DNA from 2 places in the Jeotgalibaca sp. A127 genome. Region 2 is predicted to be linked to the other one. Evidence: riboswitches for the same ligand, from Rfam matches in the RefSeq annotation. Region 2 holds a riboswitch; the other holds the start of a gene.
The links. A riboswitch is a leader RNA that binds a small molecule or an ion and turns the genes downstream of it on or off. The one in region 2 is predicted to bind lysine.
Positions count from the first base shown of each region.

Region 1 (5,921 bases), on a different contig from region 2:
TATCAGTTATATGATTATGGGAATCGTGATGGGTCTCATCTTCGGTGGTATTATTGGAAAACTGCGAGGGGCCATTTTATTTGCAACTATTGGGGCTGTTGTATTCCTGATAGGTGGTTTTCTTTATGACTATTTGCCGATTTATGGCAGTAGCTTTATGAACTTCTTTGAAGACACCTTTGGACCGAATGGATGGGTCATCTTTGCCCCGGCTTTCATCGGAATATTTAAGGGTTTGGCCATGGGATTAGCGCTGGGGATTTTGGAAAAACGTAAAATTTAACAGCTAGTGCGGCGTTCCTGAAGTATTTTTTTCGGGAACGTCGCACTTTTCGCTAAATTGCGGCTTTTAGAAAATATTTTGGATGGGAACGCCGCATTTTTTCCGAAAATGCGGCGTTCGGGGCTTCATAAATTCCTAAATGCCGCACCACCAAACGTTTTGAAACTAAACTCACACAATAAAAGACGAATCGCAGCTCGATAACTGTGATTCGTCTTTTTTAATTATCCAAATAAGACATCTTCCATGTCATACATACCCGGAGCTTTATCCGCCAACCACTTGGCACCGTTCAAGGCACCATTGGCAAATATTTTTTTAGAGAATGCTTCGTGTTTAATCGAAATCACTTCATCCTGGCCGGCAAAAATCGCCTCATGTTCACCAACGATTGAACCGCCCCGAACAGCATGCACGCCAATTTCCTTATCCTGTCGTTTGCTGCTGCCTTCGCGTCCATAAATGAAGTCATAATTTAACGTCTCATTGATGGTGTCCGCGAACATTTTTGCCGTACCGGAAGGAGCATCCTCTTTCAACCGGTGATGTTTTTCGATGATTTCAATATCAAAGAAATCTTTCAATATGGGTGAATAATCCCGTAACATCCGGTTTACCAAAATCACACCCAAGCTGAAGTTTGCACTTTTAAGTACCGGAACGGTTTCAGAAAGCTCCTGTATTTGCGCCAGCTGCTCCTCACTATGCCCCGTAGCCGCAACGACTAATGGTACGTTATTTTCTTTCACATAGGCTAAAATCGCATCCAATGCACGTGGATTTGAGAAATCGATCAACACATCCACTTTCTCACTTTCACTTGTCAAAGTTGAATCTTTTTCTGGTGCAAAAATAATTAATTCATCTTTTGAATCGACACATTGTTCCACGACCCTACCCATGGCGCCATAACCTACTAGTCCAATTTTCAACGCAATTCCTCCTCAAACCGCTCCAAAACTTTTACCATCCGTTGGTAGGCGGCCTCTTCCATTTCCCCAAGTGGCATGCGCAAGGAACCGACATCCCAGCCCATCCAGTTCATGGCATATTTGACTGGAATCGGATTAACATCATAGAACAGGGAGTGGATGAGTTCCAGATATTTCAATTGAATTGCCAACGCCTCTCCTGTTTTTCCATCCAAATACAGGCGGACCATATCATGGACCGTTTTCGGCATGATGTTTGCCCAGACACTGATGACTCCCGTTCCACCGGCACTCAATAACGGTATAATCATATCGTCGTTGCCGCTGTAAAGCGCAAAATCAGCGCTCACGTATTGGGCAACGTTCATCACATAACTGATATCACCGGACGCTTCCTTGAGCCCCACGATATTCGGGTGCTGGGCCAGTTTGCCCACCACTTCTGGCGCAATGCTGCAGCCCGTACGACCCGGGATGTTGTACATGATAATCGGCACATCCACACTGTCGGCCACCATCTCAAAATGACGGATCATGCCAGCATCGTTTGCTTTATTGTAATACGGGGTGACCACCAACAGATAATCGGCTCCCAATGCCGTAAAAGCCTGGCTGTTGGAAATCGCCGTGGCGGTGCTATTGCTGCCGCTACCCACTATCATCGGCACGCGTTTGGCAATTTTCTCGTTACAGAAGGCGAGCAATTCTTTTTCCTCTTCAAAGGTCATTGTTGAAGCTTCTCCGGTCGTACCCAAAATAACGATACCGTCCGTCCCGCTTTGAATATGCCATTCCAGCAATTCTGCCGTCTTCGTATAATTGATGCTACCATCTTCATTCATTGGGGTAACCAATGCAACCATCGATCCTTCAATCATTTCCACTCGCCTCCGTTTTTTACATCATTCCTGATTAAATCTGCCAAGGTTTGTCGCTTAACAATTTCTCTCGCTTTACCATCTTTTACGAAAACGACGGCTGGCGTCGGATTGCGGTTATAGTTACTGCTCATCGAGTAACCATACGCTCCGGTTGAATAAACCACCAACACATCGCCTTTTTCAACAGGTGGTAAATGGACATCATGAATCAAAACATCACCGGATTCGCAGTATTTTCCTGCTACCGTCACTAATTCTGTTTTTTCTGCATCTAGTTTATTGGCAACATCACAGGCATATTTTGCCTGGTACAAGCTTGGTCGGATGTTATCCCCCATTCCACCGTCCACAAAATAATAATGCTTATTGGGTGTTTGTTTTTGATAACCAATTTCATAAAGGGTAATCCCGGCTTCTGCTACTAAACTGCGACCAGGCTCAATCACTACTTCATTGATCGTAACGCCAGTTTCCTGTAATTTCCCCTCTAAATAAGATAAAATCTGTTCCATATTTTCTTTAATAGGCATGGGTTGATCTTCATCTGTGTAACGCACGCCAAAGCCTCCGCCCAAGTTGAGAGTCATCGGATAATCGAACGTTGCCAAATAGCCAAGCATTTTATCGATGGCGGCATACCAAGCATCCATTTCAAAAATTTGAGAGCCGATATGAACATGGAAACCTTCCAAATGAAGATAATCACTCTTTTCAAAGATAGCCAGACAAGCTTGATAATCTTCACTACCAAAGGCGATCCCGAATTTTGAATCAATATGTGTTGTCACGATATATTCATGCGTATGCGCTTCAATGCCGACATTCAATCGAATTTGAATAGTGACTGCTCGTTGGTATTCTTCCGCCAATTCCGCAATTTCTTCCAGCTCCATCACGTTGTCAGCAACAATATGCACGATGCCACTTTCAAAAGCCATACGGAGTTCTTCGGTTGTTTTATTATTTCCGTGAAAATGAATTTTTTCAACTGGCACATCTGATTGTAGTGCCGTATATAATTCACCGCCACTAACAACGTCCACGCCTAAACCATAGTTAGCAATCAAATCCAACATTCCGATGGTCTGGAAAGCTTTCGATGCATAGAGTATCTTTGTTTGAAATAAATCTGATTTAAAGTTTTGCGTATAAGCTTCCAAGTTGTTTTCAAGTTTCGCTTGGTCGTAAACGTAAAGTGGTGTCCCGTACTGAGCTACCAATTCGCCCGCCGTCATACCTTCGATAACGAGTTCTTTCATTTATTTTCCTCCTGAATACTGGTTTTTTTGTACAAAAAAGACGCCATTTCTGGCGCCTTCTAAATTTTTACAGTGGATGTAACAATTTCTCAGCGCCTCTACTTTTCAAGTAGGAGTGATATAAGTATTTCCTATACCCCCACGATGGAAATTTGCCAATCTGCATCGTTCGGCAATGATTACCTTTCATCAATGATCATTGAATGCCTTCTCCCATTGATTACTTTTTTACATTGCTACCTCTTTTTTCAATTAAAATTAGAATATCATTAAAAAACTTCTTTGTCTACTTTTTTAAAAAACGTACAATATCCTTGTAAACCAAGCCATTATTTTCTTCATTCAGCACTTCGTGATTCATTCCATGATAAACCATCTTTGTTATATATTTATAACCGACCTTTTTCAAAAACGTGAGTGATTCACTCAATCCACGATCTCTTCCCGTCACTGGATCGCCATCCCCGGTCAGACTCAGTATTTTTAAAGCAGGATTTTTACATTCAAACATTGATTCTAGATGCATCATTCTGTCTGCTTGGATGATGGTTAAGAGAGAAATATTAGCATATTCCTTGACTATCATTGGATCGTTCTTGATTGCCATGAGATTATCTTTATTTACACTTACCCATGTCATTGCTTCTTCTCCCTGAATTTTTTTTATAAGACGAATCAGGAGACTGTCGCCATCCTTACCACGCAAGCGCGTCAATAACCGGCCATACATCTCAGCAATTTCTACACCATACACGTAGTTAACCGTTCCTGTCATGACCAGCTTGGAAATGAGATGGTCATGATTTTGAATATAAATACGGGCAAACAGGGACCCTAATGAGTGTCCAAACAAATAAATTTCTTTTTCTGGATAGCGTTTTTTAATAAAATCAGTTACCAATAATTGGTCTTCGATGACCCGATCTGGACCATCCATGAAACCAAATGGATTTGCTTCGTTAATGGATTCACCATGGCCACGAATATCAGCTATAACAACCGCAAAACCTTCTTTTTGCAAGTAGCTACAAAAATCGGCATAGCGGCCCTTATGCTCCTTTGATCCATGAATAATTTGTACCACCCCAATAGGATCATCCACCGCATAGATGGCAATAGAAATGCCCAAACTATCTTTTGCGGTTAACTTCATTTTCTCCATCAGTGAACTCCTCCCTTTTAATACCAGTTTATTGTTTCCCAAATAAAAAAGCTATCTCTTCCAAAACGAAGAGATAGCTTTTTGAAAATTTTATTCTGATATTTCTACTACGAGGTAACGATGTGGTTCTTTACCCTCAGAGTGAGTTGAAATACGTTTGTTTTTGCTTAAATAAGCATGGATTTGTTTCCGTTCGAAAGCTGGTAACGGTTCAAGGAAGACTGGTTGCTTTGTACGCAGTACACGTTCCGCTGTACGATCCGCAATGTTTTCCAGGATGCTCGCCCGGCGTTCCCGGTAATCTCCCACATTAACCACAACAGACACGCGACTGCGTTCATGTTGTTGGAAAATAGTTTGTGCCAATATTTGTAACGCATTAATAATTTTTCCATGTTTACCTATGACTAAACCTGGTTTGTTGGTATCGATCTGGAAAGTGATGATATTATGTTTTACTTCTGCTGTCACTTCGGCAGGTGCACCATAAACTTCAACAGTTTTTGTTAAATAATCGCTAACACTTGAAATAGCTTCTTGGCGTGAGGATTCAGAAGCAGGTTCTTCATCGAAATCTTCCTCTTCTTCATCTTCATCTTCATCAGCATATTCCAACGTATCAGAATAATCATAGTTGTCCTCTTGGGTTACAGGAGCTTCAGTTTCCGGGTTTTCAGCAAGATGATTGGCACGTTCCTCATTTTCAAAAATAGCAATGTCACCTGGTTCATCCATTTCCGGGAGCACTTTAGGTGTTAATTCCACCTCAGCGTCCTTTTGGCCAAAACCGAAAAGTCCCTTTTTCCCTTCAGAAATGATTTTGATGTCTACTTCATGGCTGCCTAAATTTAGTTGAGCTAACCCTTTGCTGATTGCTTGATCAACCGTTGTCTCGCGCACTACAATTTTTTCGTTTTCCATCAATTGTCCATCCTTCCATTTCAAAGAACAAATTATTTTCTTTTCTTTTTCTTCGGATTTCTAGCTTTTTCCAGCGCTTTTGCACGTTCTCTCTTAGCCCGTTCCTCTTCATCGCGTTCTGCAATGATTTTGTAAGGATTATTCATGATCAATGTTTGACCAACAGAGAATGCATTACTTACTACCCAATATAATGATAACGCACTTGGTAAAGAAATACCTACGAATAAAATCATTGCTGGCATTGTATACAGCATAGCTTTAGCTTGGCCACCACCATCTGGTTGAGACATCATCGTCAATTTAGATGTGTAGTAAGTCAATATTGCAGCTAATACCGGTAAAATGAAGTATGGGTCACGTTCTCCCAAGTTCATCCATAAGAATGTTCCTTCACGTAGTACTTCTGTACGACTGATGGCTTGATACAAAGCAATCATCACTGGCATTTGAACAACAGCTGGTAAACAACCAGCGTATGGA
Region 1 covers NZ_JBQPRC010000009.1:16,731-22,651, reverse strand. The annotation lists gene ACTVAI_RS09160 (hypothetical protein) at 1-283, shown strand, start outside; gene dapB (4-hydroxy-tetrahydrodipicolinate reductase) at 508-1,215, opposite strand; gene dapA (4-hydroxy-tetrahydrodipicolinate synthase) at 1,212-2,093, opposite strand; gene lysA (diaminopimelate decarboxylase) at 2,090-3,355, opposite strand; lysine riboswitch at 3,442-3,608, opposite strand; gene ACTVAI_RS09140 (alpha/beta fold hydrolase) at 3,642-4,517, opposite strand; gene jag (RNA-binding cell elongation regulator Jag/EloR) at 4,608-5,438, opposite strand; gene yidC (membrane protein insertase YidC) at 5,471-5,921, opposite strand, start outside.
Region 1: another riboswitch for lysine. It lies ahead of lysA (diaminopimelate decarboxylase); the one in region 2 lies ahead of ACTVAI_RS06475 (ABC transporter substrate-binding protein/permease).

Region 2 (5,921 bases):
CAAATAATCGCAAAGATTTGGAATCCTTGGCCGGGGTGGGCAGAAAAACAGCCAATGTAATACTGAGCGTTGGTTTTGGGATACCCGCCTTTCCTGTGGACACGCATGTTTCGAGGGTTTGCAAGCATCATGATATCGTTCCGCAAAATGCCACACCACTTGAAATCGAAAAAATAGTGACAGATATTTTGCCAAAAGAGTTGTGGAACCAGGCCCATCATTCCATTATCTTTTTTGGGCGCAACATTTGCTCGCCCCGTAACCCAAAATGCCACGAATATTTGCATTAAAAAACTTCCCAGAATGATTTCTGGGAAGTTTTTTAAAATTATCTGTGTTCTGCCAATACCCGACTTAAGAAATTTTTTGTTCGTTCTTCTTTAGGGTTATTGAAAATATCATCTGGTGATCCTTCTTCGGCAATGACACCCTGGTCCATAAAGATGACATGGTCGGCAACTTCACGTGCGAACTGCATCTCGTGGGTCACAACAACCATCGTCAATCCGCTATCAGCCAATTGATTCATGACCCGCAACACTTCCCCGACCGTTTCTGGGTCCAGGGCAGATGTTGGTTCATCAAACAACAGTAAGTCTGGTTCCATTGCCAACGCCCGTGCAATCGCAACCCGCTGTTTTTGACCACCCGATAATTGAGCCGGTCGGGCATGAATATAGGATTCCATACCAACTTCTTCCAAGAAATGAATAGCTCGTTTCTTTGCCTCTTCCTTATCTGTTTTTAAAACGTTGATTTGGCCGGTTGTACAATTTGTTAAAACATCCAGATTGTTGAATAAATTGAATTGCTGGAATACCATGCCGACTTTAGAACGATAATGGAACAGGTTCAGACTTGGATCCAACACGTTTTGATCCCGATAATGAATTTCTCCAGTTGTAGGTTTTTCCAACAGATTTAAACAACGCAGTAACGTTGATTTACCGGAACCAGATGAACCGATCAAGCAGATTACCTTTCCTTCTTGTACGTCAAAACTGATGTCTTTTAAAACTTCTCGGTCACCGAATTTTTTGCTGAGATTCTTGATGCTTAAGACTGTTCCCAATCAGCCCACCCCCTTATTTTGTTTAGGAGACTGGATTTGGTTTGGATTACCACCCACGAGTTGGTAATTCTCTGCCCCATCAAGTTTACGCTCAAAGCGGCGCAAGATACGGGTAATAGTCAGAGTCATAATCAAATACATAATACTTGCCACCGTGTAAGGACCAAAGTAGTCAAAATTGATTCCCGCAACTGTTTTAGTTTGAAAGAATAACTCTGTAACAGAGATAACGTTCAATACAGAAGTGTCCTTAATATTGATTACGAATTCATTGCCTGTTGCCGGCAAGACATTTCGCCATACTTGGGGAATAACCACAACACGCATAGTTTGCCAATGGGACATGCCAATAGCAGCTGCTCCTTCAAATTGACCTTTATCGATTGAGACAATACCTCCACGTACTATTTCAGTCATGTAAGCACCTGTATTGATTGAAACAATGAAAATCGCTGCACTTGTACGATTAAGGTCCCAACCGAATACTAAAGCAGATCCATAATAAATGACCATTGCCTGAACAATCATTGGTGTTCCACGGAAAAGCTCAATATAACACGTTGATATAAAATGTATCAACTTTAAAAAGTAACGTTTAATTCCTTTATCAGGTTGCGGTATTGTACGGACGATACCCAGTACCATTCCAATTACTACTCCAATTACGGTTCCGATCATTGAAATGTAAATCGTCACCCAGGCTCCTCTTAGAAAAAGAGGCGCATTATTTATAAATATGTCCCATAAATGGCCCACTAATTTTTCACTCCCATATCTTACTGCGCAGCCGGTTGATTCAAGATTGCTTCTTCCATCAGGCTTTGTTGCTCTTCTGCAGAAATTGTTTCCAAAATACTATTTATTTCTTCTAATTGGGCTTCGTCTTTTCGAACCCCGATTGCAATTGTTGTATCTTCCGGATTCGTTTCAAAACCATCTTCAAATTCAATATAGGTAAAATCTTCGTTTGCATTGGAAGCACTGATTGCTTCTGGTAGTTCAGATACATAACCATCAATTACACCTGATTGCAATGCCACCCGCATAGCAGAAAAATTCTCCATCGCCGATTGTTTTTCAACACCTTCAATCTGATCAATCATATTATAGTGGAACGTGTTCAACTGGGCTGTTATTTGCGCCCCAGAAAAATCAGCCAATGATGTAGCATCTACATAATCCCCATCGGCTGCAACCACCATTACCAATTGCGATTCCAAATAAGGGATACTAAAGTCGATTGTCTGTTTTCTTTCTTCTGTAGGGGACATTCCGGCAATAATTACATCAATTTTTTTCGATTGAAGTGCTGGCACCAAACCGTCCCATTCCGTTTTTACGATAACGAGTTCCTGACCGAGGCCATCGGCAATTTTTTTGGCAATTTCAACATCATATCCCCCAGCATATTCTTGGGAATCTGATATTTGGACAGCGCCATTAGCGTCGCCTGTCTGGGTCCAGTTATAAGGGGCATACGCAGCTTCCATGCCTACTACAAATTGCTCATTTTCGGTACCTTCGGACGTTGTTTCATTTCCTTCAGAGCCACATGCAGCTAACACCAATGCTGAACCAAATACTAAACTTAATAATCTTAATCCTTTTTTCATTGTTATTCCGCTCCTCTTATAAAAAATACAAACAAAAAAACCGTGAGCAAAAGGCTCACGGTTTACCGTCCTTTTGCCCCAATATGAACAGCGCATCGATGAATATAATTGGGCATTATATTCTGACAGTATCATACTTATTCAGCATGACCCCAGTATCCTATAAGATACTTCGGCGAATTCCCCTTTCGTGACCTACTGATGGTTTTCGCGACCTCTAGTTCATATTGTTCTTTGTTATGCCAGTAACTATAGCGTACTTTATTTTTAATGTCAACAAGACATATCATTTAATTCTAATAATTGGTTAATTAGTCTGCCTTCCATTATAATAAAATCACGAGATGGGGGAATATGCTATGATACCAAAAATTATCCACTACTGTTGGTTTGGAGGCAACAAGATGGGTGAGCAAACCAAAGAAATGATGGCTACATGGAAAAAGTACTGTCCTGATTATGAAATAATGATCTGGAATGAAGATACTTTTGATGTACATAACATGGGGGATTATGTAAAAGAGGCATATTTAGAAAGTAAATGGGCTTTTGTTTCGGATGTGGCACGTCTATATGCACTGAAAGAATACGGGGGCATTTATATGGATACAGATGTCGAAGTTATTAAACCTCTTGACCCACTTCTGAACCATGATGCTTTTATGGGGTTTGAAATTGAGACAACAATTTCTACTGCCTTAATTGCAACCGTTCCCCACCATCCTACTTTTGAGCTTCTTTTTGCGGATTATGAGAATCGGCATTTTAAGAATCCCGATGGAACCCTGGATGAAAAAACAAACGTTAATCGGATCACCGAAATTTTTCAGGAGAACGGTTTGGAATTAAATAACGAATACCAGGAAATTATGAATGTTGCTATCTATCCCCGTGTTTATTTTTCGCCAAAGAGTTATTGGACCCGAGAAATCAACGATACTAAAGATACTTATGCCATTCATCATTATTCTGGTTCCTGGTTATAAAAAAGCTATGTTGTCCCGAGAATGGGGCAGCATAGCTTTTTGTGTTTACATATAATCTTTTCGCTTCAACCAAAGGAAGGTAACAACACTGATTAAAATTGATAGGCCAATCAAAAAAATAAATGCTAATGGATGTTTCTCAATGGGCAAAAATACATTCATTCCCCAGAAAGATCCAATAATGGTTGGTATCGTCAATACAATACTAAATGAAGTCAAAAACTTCATAATATTATTCAGGTTGTTTGAAATAACACTGGAAAAGACTTCACTTAAGTGATCGATCATTTCCGCTGATTCTTTAACCATTATTGAAGCTTGATGTGAGATGACCTTGATATCATGCAATAATGTTTTACCCTTGGCATCCTCTGAATAAATGTCACGATCCATTAAATTTTTTATGATACGATGGTTCTCCAAAATTCCTGTTTCAAAGTAAACCAGGTTCTTGTGTATAGCAATCAACTTGTAAAATGCTTCATTCCTAGTCGTATCAACGATATTTTGTTCCATGTCATCAATCGTTTTATCAATATCGGATATTTTTTCCAAGTAGGAATCAGTCAATTCCCATAATATATCCAAAACAATATGTGAGCCGTACCAATCTTTGTCTAACTGGTTAGTGTAAACCCTCTCCAAGAAAGGAACATCACTTGAACAAACCGTTATGATTTTGTTATGGATAAGAATAATGGCTAACGGTAAAGTCTCGTATGAACGGTAGGTATCAAATGCTTCTTTGGTGTGAGGATACAAAACTAATAATAATAAAATCTTATCACCAAACTTCGTCTCTGCTACTTCTTGGCGAGGTACTTCATAATAATCAAACGCATCTGTTATGAAATCTTGAGGTATACCCAACTCATCAGTTAAAAAATGGATTTCATCCTCAAGGGGGCTTTCAAAATGCAACCATTGAGCATTTTTATAATCTGAAATTTCTTGGTAAAGATTATCTTCTCCAATAATAAAACTCTTCATGATTCCCACCCTATCATTGTTATTTGCTTTGAGTATATCACAAAAAAGTACCCGTCTCATGACAGGTACTTTTAACGGCTTCCGAAAGAAGTCTCCCGCTTCTAAACGTTTGGGTGCGTGGCACCAGTGAAAGCGGGAGCTGAATTTCGGTTCCCCCAATGGGGAACGATAGTTCCTGTTTACGTCAATAAAAATCGATTTAAGACGAAGGCATGTTATATAATATCCTTATAATCAAGGAAGGAGGAAATTTTATGTACCACGGAAAACGATTGTTGATTCGAAATCAAGCGAAGCTGAAACCGGCATTGGATACCTGCAACAAAGCTTCCGCTGAAGTGTGGAACCTGTGCTTGCGGAAGTCCAAGGCACATCATCTTGCCACCGGCAAGTGGATAGGCAAGACGCAACTGCAAAGCGAAACCAAGCAAACGGTCGCATTGCATAGTCAAAGCATCCAAGCCGTCGCCCACAAATACTTGAACGCCCGTCTGGCGGCGAAGGAAGCCAAAACCGCAGGGCGCAAGAATGTCCGTTACCCCTACAAGGAGAAGTTTTTCTTCAACACCAAATGGGTCGGACAGGCTTTTTCCATAGAAGGTAATGTCGTCACCCTCTCATTGGGCATCCGCAACGGAAAAAGACAACCGCCACTGAAGTTGCGGGTATCCGGATTAGACGGCATTCCTGTCGAAACCATCAAGGAAGTGGAGCTATGCCACGACACCCATTATTATTTGTCCGTTAATTACGACGATGGGATAGAAAATCCGCCCTTGGGGCAACAACAGGCGGCTTCTGTTGACTTGGGCGAAATCCACAGTATTGCTTCCTTTGCGGAAGGCGGTTCTTCCGTCCTGATTAGCGGACGCAAGGCACGCAGTATCCACCAATTGCGCAACAAGAAGCTGGCTGAACTGCAACGGCTGCAGTCGAAGTGCAAGAAAGGCTCGCGCCAGTGGAAGAAATACCAAAAAGCCAAAAACTTCGTCCGCACCAAGAGCGCCCGCCAGCTGCAGGATGCCCTGCATAAGACAACCAAAAACTTTGTGGATTGGTGCGTCGCACAGCAGGTTTCGACGGTCTACGTTGGCGATGTAGAAGGCGTGGAACGCAACACCAAAGGGAAGAAACGAAAAAAAGTGACGCAAAAGCTGTCCAATTGGAGCTTCGACAAGCTGATGAGCTACCTGACGTATAAAGCCAGAGCCAACGGCATCGCCATCCAAAAGGTGGACGAAGCCTACAGTACGCAAACAT
Region 2 covers NZ_JBQPRC010000004.1:180,028-185,948, forward strand. The annotation lists gene nth (endonuclease III) at 1-290, shown strand, start outside; gene ACTVAI_RS06470 (amino acid ABC transporter ATP-binding protein) at 329-1,072, opposite strand; partial or broken gene ACTVAI_RS06475 (ABC transporter substrate-binding protein/permease) at 1,073-2,685, opposite strand; lysine riboswitch at 2,766-2,914, opposite strand; gene ACTVAI_RS06480 (glycosyltransferase family 32 protein) at 3,045-3,671, shown strand; gene ACTVAI_RS06485 (magnesium transporter CorA family protein) at 3,717-4,661, opposite strand; gene ACTVAI_RS06490 (RNA-guided endonuclease InsQ/TnpB family protein) at 4,916-5,921, shown strand, end outside.